Regions from separate parts of the Halobacillus sp. ABR2_026 genome, predicted to be linked through region 2. Evidence: a T-box and tRNA genes for the amino acid it is inferred to sense, from the RefSeq annotation. Region 2 holds a T-box; the other holds one or more tRNA genes.
The links. A T-box is a leader RNA that pairs with one kind of tRNA and senses whether it is charged. The one in region 2 lies ahead of tyrS (tyrosine--tRNA ligase), so its partner is inferred to be a tRNA-Tyr.

Region 1 (11,499 bases), 2.7 Mb from region 2:
GGAACTGCAGCAAAAAATCGTCAATGAACTGAAAAGCGGAGGAGCGGCTACCGTCGGTCTACGCTTTGATCAGCTTCCTGACGAAGTGCTTGAAAGGTTCCAGCCTGAAGCGGAGCAGGAACAAGAAGCATCATTACTTGGCGGGAATACCGGGACGAAATTCATTTCAATCGCCAGTGGTAAAGGCGGCGTGGGCAAATCAACGGTGACCGTGAACCTTGCTGTAGCCTTGACGCGCCTAGGTAAAAAAGTCGGTATCATTGATGCAGACATTTATGGATTCAGTGTACCTGATATGATGGGGGTGGAAGAGCGCCCGGTCGTCCGAGGGGAGAAGATCATCCCTGTTGAAAGGTTTGGGGTTAAGCTTGTTTCCATGGGCTTCTTCGTAGAAGACAATTCTCCTATTATTTGGCGTGGTCCTATGCTTGGGAAGATGCTGACGAGCTTCTTTAAAGAAGTGGAATGGGGCGATCTCGATTACCTTCTTCTTGATCTGCCGCCGGGAACAGGTGATGTCGCATTGGACGTTCATTCCATGCTTCCGTCTTCTAAAGAGATTATCGTAACGACCCCGCATCCAACAGCTGCATTCGTAGCTGCCCGTGCTGGCCAAATGGCATTAAAGACAGACCATGAAATTCTTGGTGTTGTTGAAAACATGGCGTATTTCGAAAGTAAAGAGACAGGGAATAAAGAATTCGTCTTTGGTAGAGGTGGCGGCGTGAAGCTTGCCGATACTCTACAGACAGGAGTCCTCGGACATGTGCCGCTTCAGCAGCCTTATGAGGAAGAAGATGTTTTCGCACCGTCCGTGTATCAATCTGATCATCCAATCGGCGTCATCTATCGAAACATGGCCGCAAAAGTTATCGATAAATATTAATGAAAAACACGCACTTCTCAAAATAGAAGTGCGTGTTTCTTTAATTCTGCTGACTTTTTTCTCCGTCTCCACTGCTGCTGCCGGACTGTTCTTCGCTGCTTTGTCCGCCTTCACCTGAGGATTCAGAACTACCCCCGCTGCCACTTTGCATTTTTTCCGCTGCTTTCAATAAGGTTTCACTCATTTTCGCTTGGAAAACCGGGCTGTTCAACGTTTCCTCAATGGTTTTCTCTAAGTGTGAACGGAATTGCTGCCCTTCCATGACTGTAACCATTTCTTTCATCATTTCGGGGTTTTTATAGAGCTCAATCATCAATTTCTGATATTCAGCATCTTTCATCAGACCTTTCATCAGCTTTTTCTGCTGATCTTCAAGGACCTTACTGAATTCTTGAACGAACTTCGGGTCGGAGAACAATTTACTCCAAAAAGCTTTGCCTTCTTCTGATACGAGCGTCTTTTGGACGGCCTGTGAAACAACTTCAGATTCCAAAGCCATCGATTGCTGCATTTTTTCATCAGAAAGAACTTCGGTCATTGCTTTTTTCCCGTCGTCAGACTTAAGAATATCAACGATCATTTTTTTCGTTGTATCATAATCCGTCTGTTCACTTGCACTGGATGAGCCGCTGCACGCGGTTAAAAGTACAAGGATCAGGACAGGACCTAACCATCGGAGTTTGGACATTTTGGATGTCCCCTTTCATAAGTTCTCCTTACGTTTACTATCTGCGATTCGCCGGAAATTATACGAGTGCTGGAGGAAAAAAGCGCGAGTTCGTGGTAAAATACGGTGGAAAAGTCTTTTGAATAATAGGGGGAACTTTCGTGAATAGTCGTAAGTGGGTAAGGTTGTTTTTATCAACCTTATGGATTGGTGGTTTAACGACATTAATCCTCAGCTTCATTTTTAAATATGATTCATATGCCGACGTATTGGATCCATTCCAATTCTTCGAGCTCTTTGGTTTGTTGTTATTTTTCTCAGGCCTAGGTTTTATATTCAGTGTCATTAGTCAAATGGGATTCTTTGCTTATTTGACAGTAAACCAGTTCGGGAAAGGAGTTTTCCGATCTTTTTGGACGCCTGTCCAAGTATTTTTAATTGCATTTACGCTTTTTGATCTTGTTTATTTCAGATATCAAGCAGGGGAAGGTTCGTCCATATGGCCGTTTTTATGGACAGCTATAGGTTTACTTATACTTTCCGCCATCGTCTCCTACATAAAAGCCAAAGAAACAAAGTGGCACGCCTTTATCCCCGCTTTATTCTTCATGGTAGTAGTCACGAGTGTCGAATGGGTTCCGGCCTTAAGGGCTCAGGGGAGCGATTATGTATGGTTAATGATTATTCCGTTATTTATATGTAATGCCTACCAACTGATTCTGCTTCACCGTTTAACAAACTCTGCAGAAAAAGCTGCTTCATGAAAAAAACCACCGCCCGTCGGTGGTTTTTTTGTATTCTAAAAAGTTGTGGTTAATCAATTTGCGTTGTTTCTGATTCTCCGCCACTCACCAATTCTGTGATATTGACAAGTTTCAACCCTTTTTGTTTAAGTCCTGGGAGGATGACTTCCAGTGCTTTTGCTGTCTGTTTTACGGAGTCAGAAGCATGCATCAAAATTATATCCCCCTCTGCCCCGTTGTTTAAAACCGTGTCGATGATCGTATTGGTTCCCGGATTCTCCCAATCCCGTGTATTAATGCTCCATTGCACGGCCTGCATTCCCTCATTTTCCACCATTTTTAAAATATCTTTATCCATATGTCCATGAGGCGGGCGGATCCATTTGATTTCCTCAAAGCCCAATTTTTCAAAAGCTTCCTTCGCCTCGTTCAAGTCTTGTTGAACTTGAGCGGGCTTCCGTTCAAGGTAACTTTCATATTGATAGCCCATCATTCCGATTTCATGATTTCCATCGTGAATGGCTTTTATAATATCAGGGTGACGCTCTGCCCATTCCCCTGTGACGAAAAAAGTAGCCTGAGCTTTGTGAGCTTCCAGCTGTTTCAAAACATCGTGAACCTTTTCTGTCCCCCAGCTTATATTAAATGTCAGGGCGACATTGGAATTTTCATCACTGCCCTGGGTCAATGCACGTGGCTCGCCTTCATTGGAAAAGACGGGGAGCTGACTCCATTGTCCAATCCATAGCATTAGGGCACAAAAAAATGCCAAAGCCACGACGACACCATAACGTTTCATCTGCTCAGCCTTCCAACTGTAGAAACTCATCGTACCATTCACCTTCCTTCCAATATGTTCTATACATATGAAAAAAAGGACAACCTATGCTAAAAGGAGAGAAATTAGGGTAAAAATATAGAGAGTTGTTTAAGGGAGGTCCATGAAGATGCACGGTTTAATGATTAATGAACAAGAACGTCGTGAAATTGAATATCTGCTGAAAAGAGAAATGGAAGAAATCACGTTCGAATCTCGGAGACCATAGAATTGACCAGGGACTCAAGAGGGCTATGGAAGAAAGATACGAAGTGCTGTTCCAAATCTTCCGACGGTTTGCGACAAGAGAAGAGTGTCTTCAATATATGCCCCGTAAGAAAAAACAAAACTAAAGCAATAATGACTACTGTTTATCTATAATGAGACCCAATGATGAAGAAACCCTGAAGTATTGATCAGGGTTTTTCCTATGTTGATCGTTAACGTAAAAAAAACAAAAGGAATTTCATAAAAAGCATTGCTTTTCTTTTTAAGCCTATGCTATATTATTAAACGTTGTCGGAAAAACAAAACAACGCAGACACATCGATAAAACTTGTTTCAAAAAGTTATTGACACTGCGAGGCAGGCATGATAAATTATTAAATGTCGCCAAAACGACACCGAAAAAATCACAAAAAAGTTGTTGACACCAACAACTGGAAGTGATAAGATGATTAAGTCGCTGACAAAGCGGCAAACAACATTTTGATCTTTGAAAACTGAACGAACCAACCAGTACGTCAAAACATTTCTTCTTTTATAGAAGAGATTTGAAACAAAGCACATTCGGTGTGCAAATGAGCAAGTCAAACTTAACTTTTATGGAGAGTTTGATCCTGGCTCAGGACGAACGCTGGCGGCGTGCCTAATACATGCAAGTCGAGCGCGGGAAGCGAGCGATTCCTTCGGGGTGAAGCTCGTGGAACGAGCGGCGGACGGGTGAGTAACACGTGGGCAACCTGCCTGTAAGATCGGAATAACCCCGGGAAACCGGGGCTAATGCCGGGTAATACTTTCTTTCGCATGAAGGAAAGTTGAAAGATGGCTTCTCGCTATCACTTACAGATGGGCCCGCGGCGCATTAGCTAGTTGGTGAGGTAACGGCTCACCAAGGCGACGATGCGTAGCCGACCTGAGAGGGTGATCGGCCACACTGGGACTGAGACACGGCCCAGACTCCTACGGGAGGCAGCAGTAGGGAATCTTCCGCAATGGACGAAAGTCTGACGGAGCAACGCCGCGTGAACGATGAAGGTCTTCGGATCGTAAAGTTCTGTTGTTAGGGAAGAACAAGTACCGTGCGAATAGAGCGGTACCTTGACGGTACCTAACGAGGAAGCCCCGGCTAACTACGTGCCAGCAGCCGCGGTAATACGTAGGGGGCAAGCGTTGTCCGGAATTATTGGGCGTAAAGCGCGCGCAGGCGGTTCCTTAAGTCTGATGTGAAAGCCCACGGCTCAACCGTGGAGGGTCATTGGAAACTGGGGAACTTGAGGACAGAAGAGGAGAGTGGAATTCCACGTGTAGCGGTGAAATGCGTAGATATGTGGAGGAACACCAGTGGCGAAGGCGACTCTCTGGTCTGTTTCTGACGCTGAGGTGCGAAAGCGTGGGTAGCAAACAGGATTAGATACCCTGGTAGTCCACGCCGTAAACGATGAGTGCTAGGTGTTAGGGGGCTTCCACCCCTTAGTGCTGAAGTTAACGCATTAAGCACTCCGCCTGGGGAGTACGGCCGCAAGGCTGAAACTCAAAGGAATTGACGGGGGCCCGCACAAGCGGTGGAGCATGTGGTTTAATTCGAAGCAACGCGAAGAACCTTACCAGGTCTTGACATCCTTGGACCTCCCTAGAGATAGGGATTTCCCTTCGGGGACCAAGTGACAGGTGGTGCATGGTTGTCGTCAGCTCGTGTCGTGAGATGTTGGGTTAAGTCCCGCAACGAGCGCAACCCCTAATCTTAGTTGCCAGCATTCAGTTGGGCACTCTAAGGTGACTGCCGGTGACAAACCGGAGGAAGGCGGGGATGACGTCAAATCATCATGCCCCTTATGACCTGGGCTACACACGTGCTACAATGGATGGTACAAAGGGCAGCGAAGCCGCGAGGTGTAGCAAATCCCATAAAACCATTCTCAGTTCGGATTGCAGGCTGCAACTCGCCTGCATGAAGCCGGAATCGCTAGTAATCGCGGATCAGCATGCCGCGGTGAATACGTTCCCGGGCCTTGTACACACCGCCCGTCACACCACGAGAGTTGGCAACACCCGAAGTCGGTGAGGTAACCTTTTTGGAGCCAGCCGCCGAAGGTGGGGCCAATGATTGGGGTGAAGTCGTAACAAGGTAGCCGTATCGGAAGGTGCGGCTGGATCACCTCCTTTCTAAGGATATTACGGAAACGTACTGTGTTGGTTGTTCAGTTTTGAGAGATCAAACTATGAAAATATGATCTTCCTTCATTTGGATGGGCCTGTAGCTCAGTTGGTCAGAGCGCACGCCTGATAAGCGTGAGGTCGGTGGTTCAAGTCCACTCAGGCCCACCATTCAAAATGGGGCCTTAGCTCAGCTGGGAGAGCGCCTGCTTTGCACGCAGGAGGTCAGCGGTTCGATCCCGCTAGGCTCCACCATTTAAATGCAACACTTAAACACAAGAATCTATTTTGTGTTTTATATTCAACCCTGAATAAGGGCGTGAACCTTGAAAACTGGATAAGGAATCATTGTTTCATCTAACGATGAGGCAATTGATGACAAGACATCTAATTGAAATTGTAAACGTCTTTTCACGAAGATAGTTAAGTGAATAAGGGCGCACGGTGGATGCCTTGGTACTAGGAGCCGATGAAGGACGGGACTAACACCGATATGCTCCGGCGAGCCGTAAGTAGGCTTTGAACCGGAGATTTCCGAATGGGGAAACCCGCTGTTCGTAATGGGACAGCATCCTATACTGAATCCATAGGTATAGGAAGGCACACCCGGGGAACTGAAACATCTAAGTACCCGGAGGAAGAAAAAGCAAACGCGATTTCCCAAGTAGCGGCGAGCGAAACGGAATCAGCCCAAACCAGAAAGCTTGCTTTCTGGGGTTGTAGGACACTCCATTGGAGTTACCAAAGAGGAAGATAGGCGAATCGATCTGGAACGATCAGCCAGAGCAGGTAACAGCCCTGTAGTCGAAATCTTTCTCTCTCCGGAGTGGATCCTGAGTACGGCGGAACACGAGGAATTCCGTCGGAATCCGGGAGGACCATCTCCCAAGGCTAAATACTCCCTAGTGACCGATAGTGAACCAGTACCGTGAGGGAAAGGTGAAAAGCACCCCGGAAGGGGAGTGAAAGAGAACCTGAAACCGTGTGCCTACAAGTAGTCGGAGCCCGTTAATGGGTGACGGCGTGCCTTTTGTAGAATGAACCGGCGAGTTACGACCGTATGCGAGGTTAAGCAGCAGAAGCGGAGCCGCAGCGAAAGCGAGTCTGAATAGGGCGAGTGAGTATGCGGTCGTAGACCCGAAACCGTGTGATCTACCCATGTCCAGGGTGAAGGTCAGGTAACACTGACTGGAGGCCCGAACCCACGTAAGTTGAAAATTACGGGGATGAGGTGTGGGTAGGGGTGAAATGCCAATCGAACACGGAGATAGCTGGTTCTCTCCGAAATAGCTTTAGGGCTAGCCTCAGAATAGAAAGTCATGGAGGTAGAGCACTGATTGGACGAGGGGCCCCTATCGGGTTACCGAATTCAGTCAAACTCCGAATGCCATCGACTTTGTTCTGGGAGTCAGACCGTGGGTGATAAGGTTCATGGTCGAGAGGGAAACAGCCCAGACCGCCAGCTAAGGTCCCAAAGTGTGTGTTAAGTGGAAAAGGATGTGGAGTTGCTTAGACAACCAGGATGTTGGCTTAGAAGCAGCCATCATTCAAAGAGTGCGTAATAGCTCACTGGTCGAGTGACTCTGCGCCGAAAATGTACCGGGGCTAAACACACCACCGAAGCTGCGGATTGATCTTATGATCAGTGGTAGGAGAGCGTTCTAAGGGCCGTGAAGTCAGACCGTAAGGACTGGTGGAGCGCTTAGAAGTGAGAATGCCGGTATGAGTAGCGAAAAAAGAGTGAGAATCTCTTTCACCGAATGCCTAAGGTTTCCTGAGGAAGGCTCGTCCTCTCAGGGTTAGTCGGGACCTAAGCCGAGGCCGAAAGGCGTAGGCGATGGACAACAGGTTGATATTCCTGTACCACCTCCTTTCCGTTTGAACGACGGGGGGACGCAGGAGGATAAGGAGAGCGCGCCACTGGATGTGCGCGTCCAAGCAGTGAGACGGTCGGATAGGCAAATCCGTCCGGCAACGTTGAGCTGTGATGGGGAGGGAAATATAGTACCGAAGCTCCTGAGTTCACACTGCCAAGAAAATCCTCTAGTGAGGAAAGAGGTGCCCGTACCGCAAACCGACACAGGTAGGCGAGGAGGGATCCTAAGGTGAGCGGGAGAACTCTCGTTAAGGAACTCGGCAAAATGACCCCGTAACTTCGGGAGAAGGGGTGCTCCTCTGCCGAGGAGCCGCAGTGAAAAGGCCCAAGCGACTGTTTACCAAAAACACAGGTCTCTGCGAAGCCGTAAGGCGAAGTATAGGGGCTGACACCTGCCCGGTGCTGGAAGGTTAAGGGGATGCGTTAGCTTATGCGAAGCGTTGAACCGAAGCCCCAGTAAACGGCGGCCGTAACTATAACGGTCCTAAGGTAGCGAAATTCCTTGTCGGGTAAGTTCCGACCCGCACGAAAGGTGCAACGACTTGGGCACTGTCTCAACGAGAGACCCGGTGAAATTATACTATGTGTGAAGATGCACATTACCCGCGACAGGACGGAAAGACCCCGTGGAGCTTTACTGTAGCCTGATATTGAATGTTGGTACAGCTTGTACAGGATAGGTAGGAGCCTTAGAAGCCGGAGCGCTAGCTTCGGTGGAGGCGCTGGTGGGATACTACCCTGGCTGTACGGACATTCTAACCCAGGACCGTGATCCGGTCCGGAGACAGTGTCAGGTGGGCAGTTTGACTGGGGCGGTCGCCTCCCAAAAGGTAACGGAGGCGCCCAAAGGTTCCCTCAGAATGGTTGGAAATCATTCGCAGAGTGTAAAGGCACAAGGGAGCTTGACTGCGAGACCTACAAGTCGAGCAGGGACGAAAGTCGGGCTTAGTGATCCGGCGGTTCCGCATGGAAGGGCCGTCGCTCAACGGATAAAAGCTACCCCGGGGATAACAGGCTTATCTCCCCCAAGAGTCCACATCGACGGGGAGGTTTGGCACCTCGATGTCGGCTCATCGCATCCTGGGGCTGTAGTCGGTCCCAAGGGTTGGGCTGTTCGCCCATTAAAGCGGTACGCGAGCTGGGTTCAGAACGTCGTGAGACAGTTCGGTCCCTATCCGTCGTGGGCGTTGGAAATTTGAAAGGAGCTGTCCTTAGTACGAGAGGACCGGGATGGACACACCGCTGGTGTACCAGTTGTTCCGCCAGGAGCATCGCTGGGTAGCTACGTGTGGTCGGGATAAGTGCTGAAAGCATCTAAGCATGAAGCCCCCCTTGAGATGAGATTTCCCTTTGCTTTAAGCAAATAAGATCCCTCAGAGACGATGAGGTTGATAGGTCCGAGGTGGAAGCGTGGTGACACGTGGAGCTGACGGATACTAATGGATCGATGACTTATCTATCGAAATGATAGTGTTCGTGAAAAGCGTTTCTTCAAAAGATGTTTCCTTATCCAGTTTTGAGGGTTCACCTCAAACTTTATATTGATGTGGTGGTGAAGGCGAAGAGGTCACACCTGTTCCCATGCCGAACACAGCAGTTAAGCTCTTCAGCGCCGATGGTAGTCGGGTTTACCCCCGTGAGAGTAGGACGCCGCCACATTGATACTCTTTCCTTATTAATGCTTTTGATGATTGTACATTATTCCAACGTAGCTCAGTGGTAGAGCAATCGGCTGTTAACCGATCGGTCGTAGGTTCGAATCCTACCGTTGGAGCCACTTGCTTCCATAGCTCAGTGGTAGAGCACTTCCATGGTAAGGAAGGGGTCGCCGGTTCAAATCCGGCTGGAAGCTCTGAATTTTAATTCGATTGGCCCGTTGGTCAAGTGGTTAAGACACCGCCCTTTCACGGCGGTAACACGGGTTCGAATCCCGTACGGGTCACCACTAATGGAGGATTAGCTCAGCTGGGAGAGCACTTGCCTTACAAGCAAGGGGTCGCAGGTTCGAACCCTGCATCCTCCACCATTATTTTCATAAGCCGGCCTAGCTCAACTGGCAGAGCAACTGATTTGTAATCAGTAGGTTGGGGGTTCAAGTCCTCTGGCCGGCACCACTTATTTAATGAAAGTGGAGGGATAGCGAAGTTGGCCAAACGCGGCGGACTGTAAATCCGCTCCCATCGGGTTCGTAGGTTCGAGTCCTACTCCCTCCACCATTTATTTTTCTAACAAGAACGGCTGACATCCTTGATCAGCTATTTTTTATGAAAATGAACATGCCTTGTATAATGATCTTTAGATGGTATATACTATTTTTGTAACTGTTGGGCCATAGCCAAGCGGTAAGGCAACGGTTTTTGGTACCGTCATGCGCTGGTTCGAATCCAGCTGGCCCAGCCATTTTATAATAGATGTTATACTGGAGTTTAATCATTTATGTGAGCCATTAGCTCAGCTGGTAGAGCATCTGACTTTTAATCAGAGGGTCGAAGGTTCGAATCCTTCATGGCTCATCTTTCAATTTCATATGCGGGAGTAGTTCAGTGGTAGAACACCACCTTGCCAAGGTGGGGGTCGCGGGTTCGAATCCCGTCTCCCGCTCCATTCGGGGCCTTAGCTCAGCTGGGAGAGCGCCTGCTTTGCACGCAGGAGGTCAGCGGTTCGATCCCGCTAGGCTCCACTCTGTGAACCTGACATCAAAATTGATGTCAGGTTTTTTGTATGGGATAGTGAAACCTATGTATTTTTCTATCCTTCAAGCCCCGGATGAGCGATTCAGATTATGGGGGAACGGAATGTCCATTACGATCATCCATAATTTGATGAATGGTCACAAACCTTGTAAACATGCATGTTTACATACGTTTTCATACTGTATTTCGTATATATATGCACAAACATGTCCAGTTGAGTCATCTTAAGCAAAACGGATACAATTATAGTAGAGAAAAAAGGAGGAACTTTGATGAATAAACAGCTTTCCATTATAGGTGTACCTATGGACCTTGGACAGATGCGCCGGGGTGTAGACATGGGACCGAGCGCCATCCGCTATGCAGGAATGGTTGAACGTCTGGAACAATTAAAGTATGACATTGAAATCTAGGGGATATTGAAATTCCTCGTCCTAAACAAAATACGGAAGTGAAACAGGATAACTTGCGCAACTTGAATGAAATTGCCGAAGGAAGCCGAAGACTTGCGAAAGCGGTGGATGAAATCGTAGAAAACAAGCGATTCCCACTTGTTCTTGGTGGAGATCATAGCATCGCAATGGGGACTCTTGCTGGTGTTGCTAAACATTATGAGAACCTTGGCGTTATTTGGTATGATGCTCATGGTGATCTGAACACGGCAGACAGCTCTCCTTCCGGTAATATTCATGGGATGCCTCTTGCTGTAAGCCTTGGCATCGGACATGAGAAACTAACAAGTATCCATGATTATGAACCGAAAATAAAACCGGAGAATATTGTAATCATCGGTGCCCGTTCATTAGATGAAGGGGAAAAAGTGTTAATTGAGGAAAAGGGCATTAAAGTTTATACGATGCATGAAGTGGATCGTATGGGGATGACCCAGGTGATGGAAGAGACAGTCGACTATCTGAAAGACCGTACGGATGGAGTTCATTTGAGTTTGGATCTTGATGGATTAGATCCAAATGATGCACCCGGCGTAGGAACACCTGTGATGGGTGGATTAAGTTATCGTGAAAGTCATTTAGCTATGGAAATGCTTCACCAATCAGAAATGATTACATCGGCTGAATTTGTAGAAGTGAATCCTATCCTTGATGAAAAAAATAAAACCGCCAGCGTGGCGGTAGGTTTGATGGGTTCTCTATTTGGGGAGAGCTTGAAATAAAAGAAGAATTTTAGCAGTAACCCGCTTTTTGTAAGGCGGGTTGCTGTTTTTTATGGGTTATTTCATCATATTCATTTAATAATTCATCTAACTTCACACTTACACGCACAACTTCAGGCGAGCTCAATTTATGGAGACGGGCTAAACGTGTCATTTCCATACGACAGGCTTCGATTTCCTTTGTCAAAGCAATCACTCGCGTCATAATATGTGGCCTCCTAAAAAATTTTTACATTTACAGCTTTATAACCGATACTAAAAAAAGTT
Region 2 (11,499 bases):
CACTCCAGTGGCTTTATTTTTGGCTCTGTTAAAGTTTAGTATTGATGTTACTGCAAAAAGGAACTCCCAATTTTATGGAAGTTCCTTTTTTTTGCAGTTGGTTTTTTCAACTAAAGCTCCCTTTTCTTGAAGACTCAGCTTCGAGATGTTTGTGTGGGAGTTAGGGGCTGCGGGGGATGACTCGCTTTCCGCGGGAGCGCGGTGAGCCTCCTCAGGCTTACGCCTTGCGGGGTCTCACCCAGCACTCTTTTCCTCATAGATATCCGGTTTCTGCGCCTAGCGGCTAGTGAGACTTCCCTCGCTTCTGTGCGATAAGTCAACATCGAATCCCTTCGTTCTTCGTGTTTCCTTTATCTCCTCCAGCTCAGTCCAGTCCATACGCCGCTGAACGAGGCGCCTGCACACTTAAGATAGGAGTCTCGCCATCCCCCTCCGCCCCTTGGCTAGATCAGGGTCTCGAAACCCCTTCATGAATCATCCGCTATTCTAGTTGGTGAGAGGATAAGGATCATACGCCTAAACCGAGGTGCTCGAACCCGGAAAGCTTGATACATAGCGTTTCATGCTTACAACAACCGGGGTAATGGAAGACCATCCAACGTTGGTAAAGGGGTTCGTTTCTCGCATGATCGAATGGGGTGGTTGGGAAGCTGCGAGACTCCCGTGGGAGAAAGGAGATCGGCGAGATCCCGCAGGGCGATAAGCCCGAGGAAGCTCGGCACTCCCCCACAGGAAAGCGAGTAGCTTCCCAGCCACCCCTGGCACTCAACACAATAACGAACCCCGAACCCTCTCGAAAGGTAGTCTTCAACAATCCTGCCATTTAGCTTAAAACTCAGTTTCGAAATAATAATCTAACAAGATTCAATGGTTACATCGTGAAAGGAAATCCTCTCAAGGTTTTGATACTTGGAAATAAATTCCCTTTTACCATCCTATCATTTATGGTCACTTCCATCCGTTGATGCAAATATCAACATTGAACTTTAACAGAGCCTTATTTTTTGTCTCTATTAAGATTCCGTGTTGGTAGATCTATCCCAAAAAGGAACTTTCAATTTTATTGAAGTGGCTCATCTTATATTAGACTCATTCAACGAACGATCCCGGTTGTATGCTTCCCGGCATGCGTTTATCTATTTCACCGGATGGGTGGGCGGTTACAATTCGGTTTCTCCCTGAACTTTTTGCTTGGTATAAAGCTTGATCCGCCTGTTGGACAATTTGTTTGCGGTCTGGTCTCACCCACTCCGCCTTCCAAGAAGCGATCCCGCAGGATACAGTCACAGCCGGAGATGTGGACCCGGCAATCTTTTCACGGATCCTTTCAGTCATATCATGTGCTTTTTCCGTTGATAAAGATGGCAGATAAACCGCGAGTTCCTCCCCACCCCAACGAGCGGAAAGCCCTTCTTTTCCAATAACCTCTTTTATAATGGCGGCTACCTGGCAGATCACTTCATCCCCCACTTGGTGTCCATAAGTGTCATTGATGTTTTTAAAATTATCGATATCAAACAATAGTAAACTGCCATGATTATCTTGCTGAACATGCTTTTCCACACATTGATCCAAATACACTCTAGAGTGAAGTTTAGTTAAATAGTCTGTAATAACCGATTTCTCCAACTGTTCTCTAAGGATGGAATTGGCGAAAGCGAGTGTAGAATGGGCAACGAGAGACTGAAGAAGTTTAAAGGATTCAAAGGTAAAAAAATAGGGCTCTTCATGAAGGACTATGGCAAGACCATTAATATGTTCGTGATCTTTCATAGGAACAGCCATGAACGAGCGGTATTTACCTTCTACCACCTTCTCGCCCATGTCTCCGATAAAGAGGGCACCATCCTGTTGAGATAACGCTTCTTTCCCATATTCAATCAGCTTACACGATTCAAGAGAAGTGAAAAACTCTGTACTGCCTTCGAGTACTTTATATTTTGAGGTGTCGTCATAAGTAATAAACCCTACTTCGTCTGCATGAAAGGATTGTTGGATCTTAAAAGCCATGTATTTGATCTTTTCCGTCAACCTCATATCGGAATTAAGTTTTTGGGAAGTAGAGTTGATCAATTGCAAATCGCTGTTCAACTTCCTGGATTGCTGATATAACTGTGCATTTTCAAGTGCTTTACCAGCGGTGTTTGCTATAAAAACAAAAAATTCAACGTCTTTTTTTGGAAAGTACAAATACCCAGGAGTTACAACCTGAAGTACTCCATAAATCCCCTGCTTTCCTTTTAAAGGTGCATAAAGGAAAGAACGTTCCTCTACTAAATGATCCTCCATTTGTACTTCACCTGAAACATAAGCTTGCGTACTTGCGCTGGACTCCATGTCCATTTCATAGGTAAGTTCCCGCACAGGCAAATCATCGTCCTTAGTATAATCATTTGACAGTAATAAGTAATATTGAAAATCAGGATATGTTTTTCTAAGTGTCTCAATAATCTCCTTCAACACTCCATTGATATCAATCGAAGAATGGAAATGTGAGGTGATTTTGTACAGAAGTTCATACTTTTTTTCTTCCTCTATGGATGAATAATAACCTTCCATTTTTTTAATATAAGCTGTGACCCCTGAACTTAAGGTTTTCATCCATCTTTCATCCAGCTCAGCCGATCCTTCCCCTCCTAATACTAGGTACCCGAACACCGTGCGACCTGAATGAAGAGGAACGACTCTTAATGATGAATGCTTCCCCTCTTCATCGATGAATTCCTTAACAGTTGTTTGGTGGGTGGATGGGGCGAAGACATCATCTATTGAAAAATGGCTGGTCAATGATTGCTTCAATTGACCGTTCCCTGCATATAACTGAAACCGGCCTTTCCACTCATCCAATAAATAAACCACGCAGAAAGAAACTTCCGTATAATCCTTGATATCATCCAGAAGGTTGATCAGAAACTGTTCATACGTACAGGGAGTAGCTGATGTAAAAGACCGGAACAGCTGACTCTGTAGTTTTTCCATTTTTTTCTCCAGGAGGGATTGGACAATCATTTGACTCACCTATCTTCCCTAACAAACGATTTGAGTATATTGTACCATTACTTTAATCACGAATACGACTATTATTAATTAAAAATTATAAAAATTATTCCTGTTGTTATCTATTTCAAACAAACTTATTGAGCGAGGTTCTATGATTCTCGAGCTATTTCCTGTGAATAAAAATAGCTGCAGGCATAACTTTTGATGAAGAAAAACCTCCACCGGCCAAAACGATTTTCTTAATACCCTTGACTTATTCCTCCTATAAGATTACAATATTCGTTGTGTAAAATAAATGGCAGCCTATGTGAACCACCATTGTTATCATTTTGTTCCTCTCTTAAGAGGTGCATCGCGTAACTCTCTGCTGCTGGGGCGAAGGTGCATGAAAACATAATGAGCAATGACTAAAGGGACACACTGTTTTTATTTTATGCAAAATAAAATAAAAAGGAGGAAATTCCTATGGCACGTTATACAGGTCCAACCTGGAAAAAATCACGTCGTTATGGTATTTCTTTAAGCGGAACTGGTAAGGAGCTTGAAAAGCGCCCTTACGCTCCTGGACAACATGGTCCAAACCAACGTAAAAAACTATCTGAATTCGGTCTTCAACTACAAGAGAAGCAAAAGCTTCGCTTCATGTACGGTCTGACTGAGCGTCAATTCCGTCGTATGTTTGAAGAAGCAGGTAACATGAAGGGTATCCACGGTGAAAACTTCATGATCCTTCTTGAATCCCGTTTAGATAATCTAGTTTACCGTCTAGGTCTTGCTCGTACACGTAACCAAGCTCGTCAGCTAGTTACTCACGGCCACGTTACTGTTGATGGCGGTCGCGTTGATATCCCATCTTACCGCGTAGCTCCTGGTCAAGTGATCAGCCTTCGTGAAAAATCTCAAAAGCTTAACGTCGTAGAAGAAGCGATCGAAGTAAACAACTTCGTACCTGAATATCTTACTTTCGACGAAGATAAGCGTGAAGGAACGTACACTCGTTTCCCTGAGCGCGCTGAGCTTCCTTCTGAAATCAACGAAGCTCTTATCGTTGAATTCTACTCTCGTTAATCTGCTTTTGCAGACGATTAAGAAAGCGTTCATGGAATGTTCTTTTACATTCTATGAACGCTTTTTTTGTTCCTATAAGTTAAAAACCTATAAAAAAGCGGCAGTCCTTATGGGCTGCCGCCTTTCTCATTTATTATTAAAATTTGATCAAGTAATATTTTTTCTTCCCTCGGCGGATAATCATAAACTGGTCTTCGATACGATCTTCCTCTCCGATGGTGTGTTTAAGATCTTGATTACGCTCTCCATTGATATAAACCGCTCCGTTTCCGATATCCTCTCTCGCCTGACGCTTGGAGGAAGAAATTCCAGCATTCACGAGGAGCTCGAGCAATTGAGGTTCTTTTTCTTCAGACATATAAGTAGGAACATCTTTGAATCCTTGCTCAATTTCTTTGCCGGATAAAGCTTTAATGTCTCCACTGAATAATGCAGAGGAAATGCGCTCCGCTTGTTTCAGTGCTTCTTCATCATGCACAAGCTTTGTCATTTCTTCTGCTAAACGTCTCTGCGCCACTCTCTTTTCAGGTTGAGTTTCTACTTCTTTTTCCAACTCAGTAATTTCGTCAATGCTCAAGAATGTGAAATATTTCAGGAAGCGAATGACGTCACGATCGTCAGCATTGATCCAGAATTGATAGAATTCATAGGGAGATGTTTTCTCAGGGTCAAGCCAGATAGCTCCACCGGCAGTCTTTCCAAACTTCGATCCATCTGCTTTCGTAATCAATGGAACCGTTAAGCCATAGGCTTCGACCTCTTCTTCACCTGCAGCCGTACGTCTTAATAGTTCAAGACCTGCTGTAATGTTCCCCCACTGATCACTTCCACCGATTTGTAGGGTACAATTTTCTTTTTGATACAACTGTTGGAAATCAAGAGACTGCAGAATCATATAGGAAAATTCAGTATAACTGATCCCCTGCTCGATTCGGGATTCCACAGAATCTTTTGCCAGCATATAATTGATTCCGAAATGTTTTCCTGTATCCCGTAGAAAATCAATGATTGTCATCTGGGAAAGCCATTCGTGGTTATTACGCGCAACGGCTGCATTTTCCCCTTTATCAAAGTTAAGAATTTTCGCTAACTGCTCCTTAATTCTTTCACTATATCCATGGACGACCTCTGCACTGTTTAGTTGTCTTTCGCTAGACCGGCCACTTGGATCACCAATCATTCCGGTACCGCCTCCGACGAGTGCAATTGGCCTGTGACCCGCTTTTTGGAACCTTTTCAACATGAGCACCGGAAGAAGGTGTCCAATGTGAAGACTGTCTGCGGTTGGATCAAAACCGCAATACAGGGTAACCTGCTCCTGCTCCAAGTGTTTCTTCAAACCTTCTTCGTCCGTCATTTGGTTAATTAATCCGCGATTCTGTAAATCCTGCAAAATATCCATACGTTCACTCCTCATTCTATTCGTTAGTAGACTTGTGCTTTCCATGAAAGGTCTTAGAGATGAATTTTCTGAAAACAAAAAAGACCCCCTCCCTTAAAAGGGACGAGGTCTCGCGGTACCACCCTTGTTGCACAAATGAATGTGCCACTCCGATCGATAACGGCTTTTCACCGTCTTCTGATTCATACCAGAAGAGATGCTCCAGGTCGTAATTCAAAAACATATGTGTACCGGCTCACACCAGCCGCCGGTTCTCTGAAACAGGGAAATGTTTTCTACTCCAGTCCTTCAACGCACAATTATTCATCTACGTATATATTTATCACAACACAACTCAAAAAGCAATAAAACCCCTTGTAGAATTATATCCTAACCTCCCCGGGTGTGTTATAATATTGTTGGAATTTTAGGAGGTATTATCATGTCTAATCAACCGAAAAAAGGGAGAAATAAGCTGGATATACGCTCTTTATGGCAGAGCGGGACCATCCAGAAAAATGGCCGGATCACCTATGATGTCGTGTGGAACGTCATCTTATTTTTTATCATCATCGGTGTCATCGGGTTATTTTTCGCAGGTGGTGTAGGCGCCGGCTACTTCGCTTCTCTTGTGAAAGATGAAGAGGTGAGAAGTGAAGATCAAATGAAAGAAACGATTTATAACTATTCAGAGACCTCGACCATGTATTTCAATGATGGAAATACAGAAATTGGAGATGTAAGGTCAGATCTCTATCGTGAAGAAATACAATTAGATCAGGTGAGTGAAGATTTAAGAAACGCTGTTATTGCGACAGAAGATGAATACTTCGGAGAACACAAGGGAGTTGTTCCTAAAGCCGTTATGCGTGCGGTCGTTCAAGAAGTAACCAATTCCTCAGTAAAAACAGGGGGAAGTACGCTGACCCAACAATTGGTTAAAAACCAGATCCTTACCAATGAAGTGTCTTTTGAACGGAAAGCTAAAGAAATGCTTCTTGCTTTAAGAATTGAACGGTTTCTTGATAAGGATGAAATTTTAGAAGCATACTTAAACATTGTACCCTTCGGAAGAAATGCGAACGGTCAAAACGTAGCAGGTGTCCAGACGGCTGCTCAAGGAATTTTCGGGGTGAATGCGAAAGAATTGTCCTTGGCTCAATCTGCATTTATTGCCGGCCTTCCACAGTCACCATTCGGATATACTCCTTTTTATAATGATGGATCCATCAAGGAGCCTGAGAATCTCGAAGCCGGGATCGATCGTATGCACGAAGTACTTGAGCGCATGCTTGAAGCGGGTTATATCGATCAGGCCGAATATGATGAGGCCATGAAGTTCCAGGTTAACGAAGAAACACTTGCAGAGCCTAAGTCAACGGTGCTAGGTACCTATCCTGCAATTAATCAGGAAGTTCACAAAAGAGCCAAACAGCTAATCCAGAAACATTTGATGAAGCAGAACGGTCACACACAAAAAGACTTGAATGAAGATGAGTCCCTTAAGGAAGAATACGACACCATGGCTGAGCGGGAACTCTCTGCCGGCGGCTATCAGATTCATACGACGCTGGACAAAGAAGTCTATGATGAGATGCAGGAAGTAAGAGATTCCTACACGGAAAGTAATTGGCCCTGGGGCAAGGAAACCGCATTGAACAGCGAGGGTGAGGAAATTAAGGTTGACTCCCCGCTTCAGCTTGGAAGTATCATTATTGAAAACTCGACTGGTAAAATCTATGGATTTATCGGGGGATATGATTTCGAAGAGGAAAACTTGAACCATGCCACTCAAGCGCGCCGTTCCAACGGTAGTACGATGAAACCGCTTCTAGTATACGGACCTAGCTTTGATATGGGGGCTGCACAGCCTGGCTCTGTCATTGCCGACGTTCCTTATTATTATAATGGCGGTAAGGAAGTACGTAACTTCTCAAGAAACCACAGAGGCTTTGTGTCCGCACGTTATGCCCTTGCTCAGTCTTATAACGTACCTGCGGTCAAACAATACCATAAAATTCAATCCCAGGATCCCGTAAAAAATTATCTGGTTAAAATGGGAATGGGAGAAAATTTGGTGAAAGATGATTATACAAACGAATCGATGGCATTAGGAGGACTGACTTACGGGATTACAGTTGAAAACAATGTCAATGCCTATGCAACTTTCGGAAACATGGGTAAATTCGTAGACGCCTATATGATTGATAAAATCGAAACTAAAGATGGAGAAACCATCTATGAACACGAAACAAAAGAAACAGAAGTATACAGCCCACAGGCTGCCTATCTCACTCTCGATGTCATGCGTGATGTACTGGATTACGGGACTGGGCAAAGAGTGAGAGGCATGCTCTACAACCGCGGTGTCGACTGGGCTGGTAAAACAGGGACCTCCCAATCGACAAGAGACTCCTGGTTTGTAGCGACGAACCCGAACGTTACTGTCGGTATGTGGACAGGTTTTGCTGAAGGCAACATGCAGCACTTGAATTACAACCAGCGAACCCAGGGACTATGGGCTGATGTCGTGAACGCTGTTTCTGAAATCCGCCCTGAACTGATGGTTCCAAATAACAGTTTCCAAAGCCCTGGCGGCTTAGTAACGCGTTCATATTGTGCAACATCAGGACTACTCGTTTCTGACTTATGTTCTTCTGTAGATCTGGCTGAGAGTGATATTTATGATGCGGATTATGCCCCTTCTAAAGTAGATGACAGCTTGATTGGCGGCGATTTTGTAAGGGTTAAGGATCAACTCGTTATAGCCGGTCCAAATACGCCTGGGGAATTCATCATCGATGGTGGCGGAGTTACATTGAACCCTGAATTCCTTGAAGAAAATGGCTATACTAGTCCTGAGGTTCTTAGAGAACTATTACCGAATTCAGGAGCCTGGTCGAATGTAGCCCTACCCTCCACATCAAGTATTGGATCTACAGCTTCATCTATTGATAATGATGGTCAGGCACCATCAGCACCTGGAGCAGTGAATGTCAGTGGATCTACAATTTCATGGACACCATCCTCAAGTAGCGATGTCGTTGGTTACCGTGTATATCGTGCGTCTACACCTGGGGGATCGTTTAGTCAAATCGGAAGTTCTGTAGATACCTCGCTCAGCTTCTCAGGAGGCAGTGGCGTTTATGCCGTAAGGGCTGTGGATTATTTCGGTCAATCCTCCGGGTTATCAGCCTCTACAACGGTTGGAAACCCAGGAGCCCCTGAACCATCCGAAGAGGAAGATGATTCTTCAGGTAACTCAGGAGGTAATTCTGACGACAGTTCCTCAAATGACAATTCATCGAATGATGGAAACGGAAATTCAGATGATTCGAATGGGAATGACTCAGAAGAGAATGATTCCGGTAACGGAAATTCCGATAGCGGAGAATCGAATGAAGGCGACGGATCTGGAAATGGAGATTCGGGCGGCAGTGATGATGAGGGCGATGATTCTGGCCAAAGCGGAGATGATTCCGGCGGCTCCGGAGATGGGTCTGGGGACGGTTCCGGAGATGGTTCCGGGGATGCCGGTTCCGGGTCTGATGAAGACTCAGAATCTGATAATCCTTAAAAATCTGACAAAAATCCGATCGGGAAACCGGTCGGATTTTTTATGCACGATGAAATATAAATACGATTTCATGTATAATGAAGGCAAACAGCAAAGATAAACTATGAATCTATGACAGGTGGTGGCTGAATGAATCATAAGAAAACGTATCATTACGAAGCCTTTGACACAGAACATGGACCTGTCATCGTAGAAGGTCCATTACCTGCTGATGTCCTCAATAAGTATACCTTTCATGAGGGCTTAATAGCATTCCGTCCTCCAGAAAAACAGTTCGAAGCTGTTAAAGGCATTGCCGACTTTGAAGAGGGAAGGATCATAATTGCCAGACATCACGAAGAAATCATCGGGTATGTGACGTATTTACATCCAGATCCCCTTGAACGTTGGTCAGAAGGAAACATGAAAGACCTCATAGAGCTTGGGGCAATTGAAGTTATTCCCAAATTCCGCGGATACCGGATTGGCTCCCGGCTGCTTCAAGTGTCTATGATGGATGAGTTTATGGAAAACTACATCATTATCTCAACAGAATACCATTGGCATTGGGATCTGAAAGGGACAGGTCTCAACATATGGGATTACCGGCGAGTAATGGAAAAGATGATGGCAGCCGGAGGGCTCACTCCTTCCCCCACGGATGACCCCGAAATCATCTCCCACCCTGCTAATTGTTTGATGGTTAAGATCGGTCATCATGTCCCTGAATCGTCCATCCAACAATTCGACAGGCTTCGTTTTTTAACACGACATCAATACCGTGAGGCAAGGAGGTAATTCTATGTTAGTGGAAGAAATCATGAAAAAGGACGTCATTACTTTATCTCCCGAAGAAACCATTGAAACAGCTTTGAGGCTTCTTCATGAACATCACATCCGGCATATACCCATCGTTAATGAGGAAAATGTCGTTATCGGGATTGTCTCTGACCGGGATGTAAGAGATGCCAGCCCTTCAACCTTTGAAACAGAAGCGGACCATCAAGAACTTAAGCATCCAATCCAATCCATTATGACTTCTCCTGTAACAACGGTCCATCCATTGGATTTTGTAGAAGAAGTCGCTTCCATTTTTTATGAACAGGAAATAGCCTGTGTCCCGGTAACCCGCGACGAAAAACTTGTCGGAATTATTACAGAAAAAGATATGCTGTACACACTCATTCAGCTTACAGGGACGCACGTCCAGAGTTCCCAGATTGAAGTTAAAGTTATCAATAAGCCTGGAATCCTCCCTCAGGTCACACAGGTTTTCGGCAAAAGAAAAGTGAATATAAGCTCTGTCCTTATCTACCCTTATAAACCGGATTCCAAATATAAGATTATCGTCGTCAGGATTCAGACGATGAATCCCCTTCCTACCATTGAAGATTTAAAATCTGAAGGCTACGAAGTTCTGTGGCCTAAAATGCCAGGGATCCCATCATGACCTGCCATACAGGATTTGTGTACTCCGATGATTTTACTTCCTATCGCTTTCGAGATGATCACCCCTTCAATCAGATGCGTGTGGTAATGACGAAAGAACTGTTGGAAGCTTCCGCTCAGCTGACAGCGAAAGACATGATCCCTCCGCGTTTGGCTACTGAAGAGGAACTTTCCCTTGCTCACAGCAAGAAGTATATTGAAGCCGTCAAAAAAGCTGGCCAGGGGTTATTAACGGAAGAGGAAGGCATGGAGTACGGGATAGGGACAGAGGATACTCCTATGTTTAAAGGAATGCATGAGGCATCTCAATTACTAGTGGGAAGTACATTATCGGCGATCGAGGCCGTTATGGATGGAAAAGTTCAACACGCCTTGAATCTCGGTGGTGGTCTCCATCACGGGTTCGAACGCAAAGCTTCCGGATTCTGTATTTACAATGATGGAGCTGTTGGTATAAAATATATCCGTGAAAAATACAAGGCAAAAGTTCTCTATGTAGACACAGATGCGCACCATGGTGATGGTGTTCAATGGGCTTTTTATGATGACCCCAATGTCTGCACTTTCTCCATTCATGAAACTGGACGCTACCTGTTCCCTGGGACCGGAAACGTGAATGAACGGGGGCTGAAAGAAGGCTACGGTTATTCATTCAATCTCCCCATCGATGCCTTTACGGAAGATGAATCTTTTCTGAATGTTTATGAATCCGCTTTCAGGGAGATTGTTGACTTTTTCAAACCTGATGTCATCATTACCCAAAACGGTGCAGATGCACACCATTTGGACCCCTTGACACATTTATGTTCTACAATGAAAATATATGAGGCGATCCCTCGATTAGCACATGAACTTGCCCACACCCATTGCGGCGGGAAGTGGATAGCACTTGGTGGCGGCGGCTATGACATTTGGAGAGTCGTGCCAAGAGCATGGGCGCAAATATGGAAGATCATGAACGACCAAGTCCCGTTTCAGGGCCCCTTGCCTGAGGAGTGGTTACAAAAATGGCAGAAAAAATCGCCCGTTGATCTGATTAAGACTT

Region 1: it has a tRNA-Tyr gene. The T-box ahead of tyrS (tyrosine--tRNA ligase) is inferred to sense a tRNA for this amino acid. The anticodon was not compared.

What each region holds. Positions count from the first base shown of each region.
Region 1 covers NZ_JBSWTM010000001.1:121,677-133,175, forward strand. The annotation lists gene ACXADE_RS00705 (Mrp/NBP35 family ATP-binding protein) at 1-886, shown strand, start outside; gene gerD (spore germination lipoprotein GerD) at 927-1,574, opposite strand; gene ACXADE_RS00715 (KinB-signaling pathway activation protein) at 1,715-2,317, shown strand; gene ACXADE_RS00720 (polysaccharide deacetylase family protein) at 2,367-3,125, opposite strand; rRNA gene ACXADE_RS00725 (16S ribosomal RNA) at 3,935-5,498, shown strand; tRNA gene ACXADE_RS00730 (tRNA-Ile) at 5,584-5,660, shown strand; tRNA gene ACXADE_RS00735 (tRNA-Ala) at 5,669-5,744, shown strand; rRNA gene ACXADE_RS00740 (23S ribosomal RNA) at 5,911-8,825, shown strand; rRNA gene rrf (5S ribosomal RNA) at 8,911-9,024, shown strand; tRNA gene ACXADE_RS00750 (tRNA-Asn) at 9,068-9,142, shown strand; tRNA gene ACXADE_RS00755 (tRNA-Thr) at 9,146-9,217, shown strand; tRNA gene ACXADE_RS00760 (tRNA-Glu) at 9,236-9,310, shown strand; tRNA gene ACXADE_RS00765 (tRNA-Val) at 9,316-9,391, shown strand; tRNA gene ACXADE_RS00770 (tRNA-Thr) at 9,404-9,479, shown strand; tRNA gene ACXADE_RS00775 (tRNA-Tyr) at 9,496-9,581, shown strand; tRNA gene ACXADE_RS00780 (tRNA-Gln) at 9,691-9,765, shown strand; tRNA gene ACXADE_RS00785 (tRNA-Lys) at 9,806-9,878, shown strand; tRNA gene ACXADE_RS00790 (tRNA-Gly) at 9,895-9,969, shown strand; tRNA gene ACXADE_RS00795 (tRNA-Ala) at 9,973-10,045, shown strand; partial or broken gene rocF (arginase) at 10,331-11,232, shown strand; gene ACXADE_RS00805 (aspartyl-phosphate phosphatase Spo0E family protein) at 11,243-11,437, opposite strand.
Region 2 covers NZ_JBSWTM010000001.1:2,803,062-2,814,560, forward strand. The annotation lists gene ACXADE_RS14580 (diguanylate cyclase domain-containing protein) at 1,090-2,979, opposite strand; gene rpsD (30S ribosomal protein S4) at 3,466-4,068, shown strand; gene tyrS (tyrosine--tRNA ligase) at 4,205-5,470, opposite strand; T-box leader at 5,566-5,771, opposite strand; gene ACXADE_RS14595 (transglycosylase domain-containing protein) at 5,892-9,026, shown strand; gene ACXADE_RS14600 (GNAT family N-acetyltransferase) at 9,156-9,803, shown strand; gene ACXADE_RS14605 (acetoin utilization AcuB family protein) at 9,808-10,455, shown strand; gene ACXADE_RS14610 (acetoin utilization protein AcuC) at 10,452-11,499, shown strand, end outside.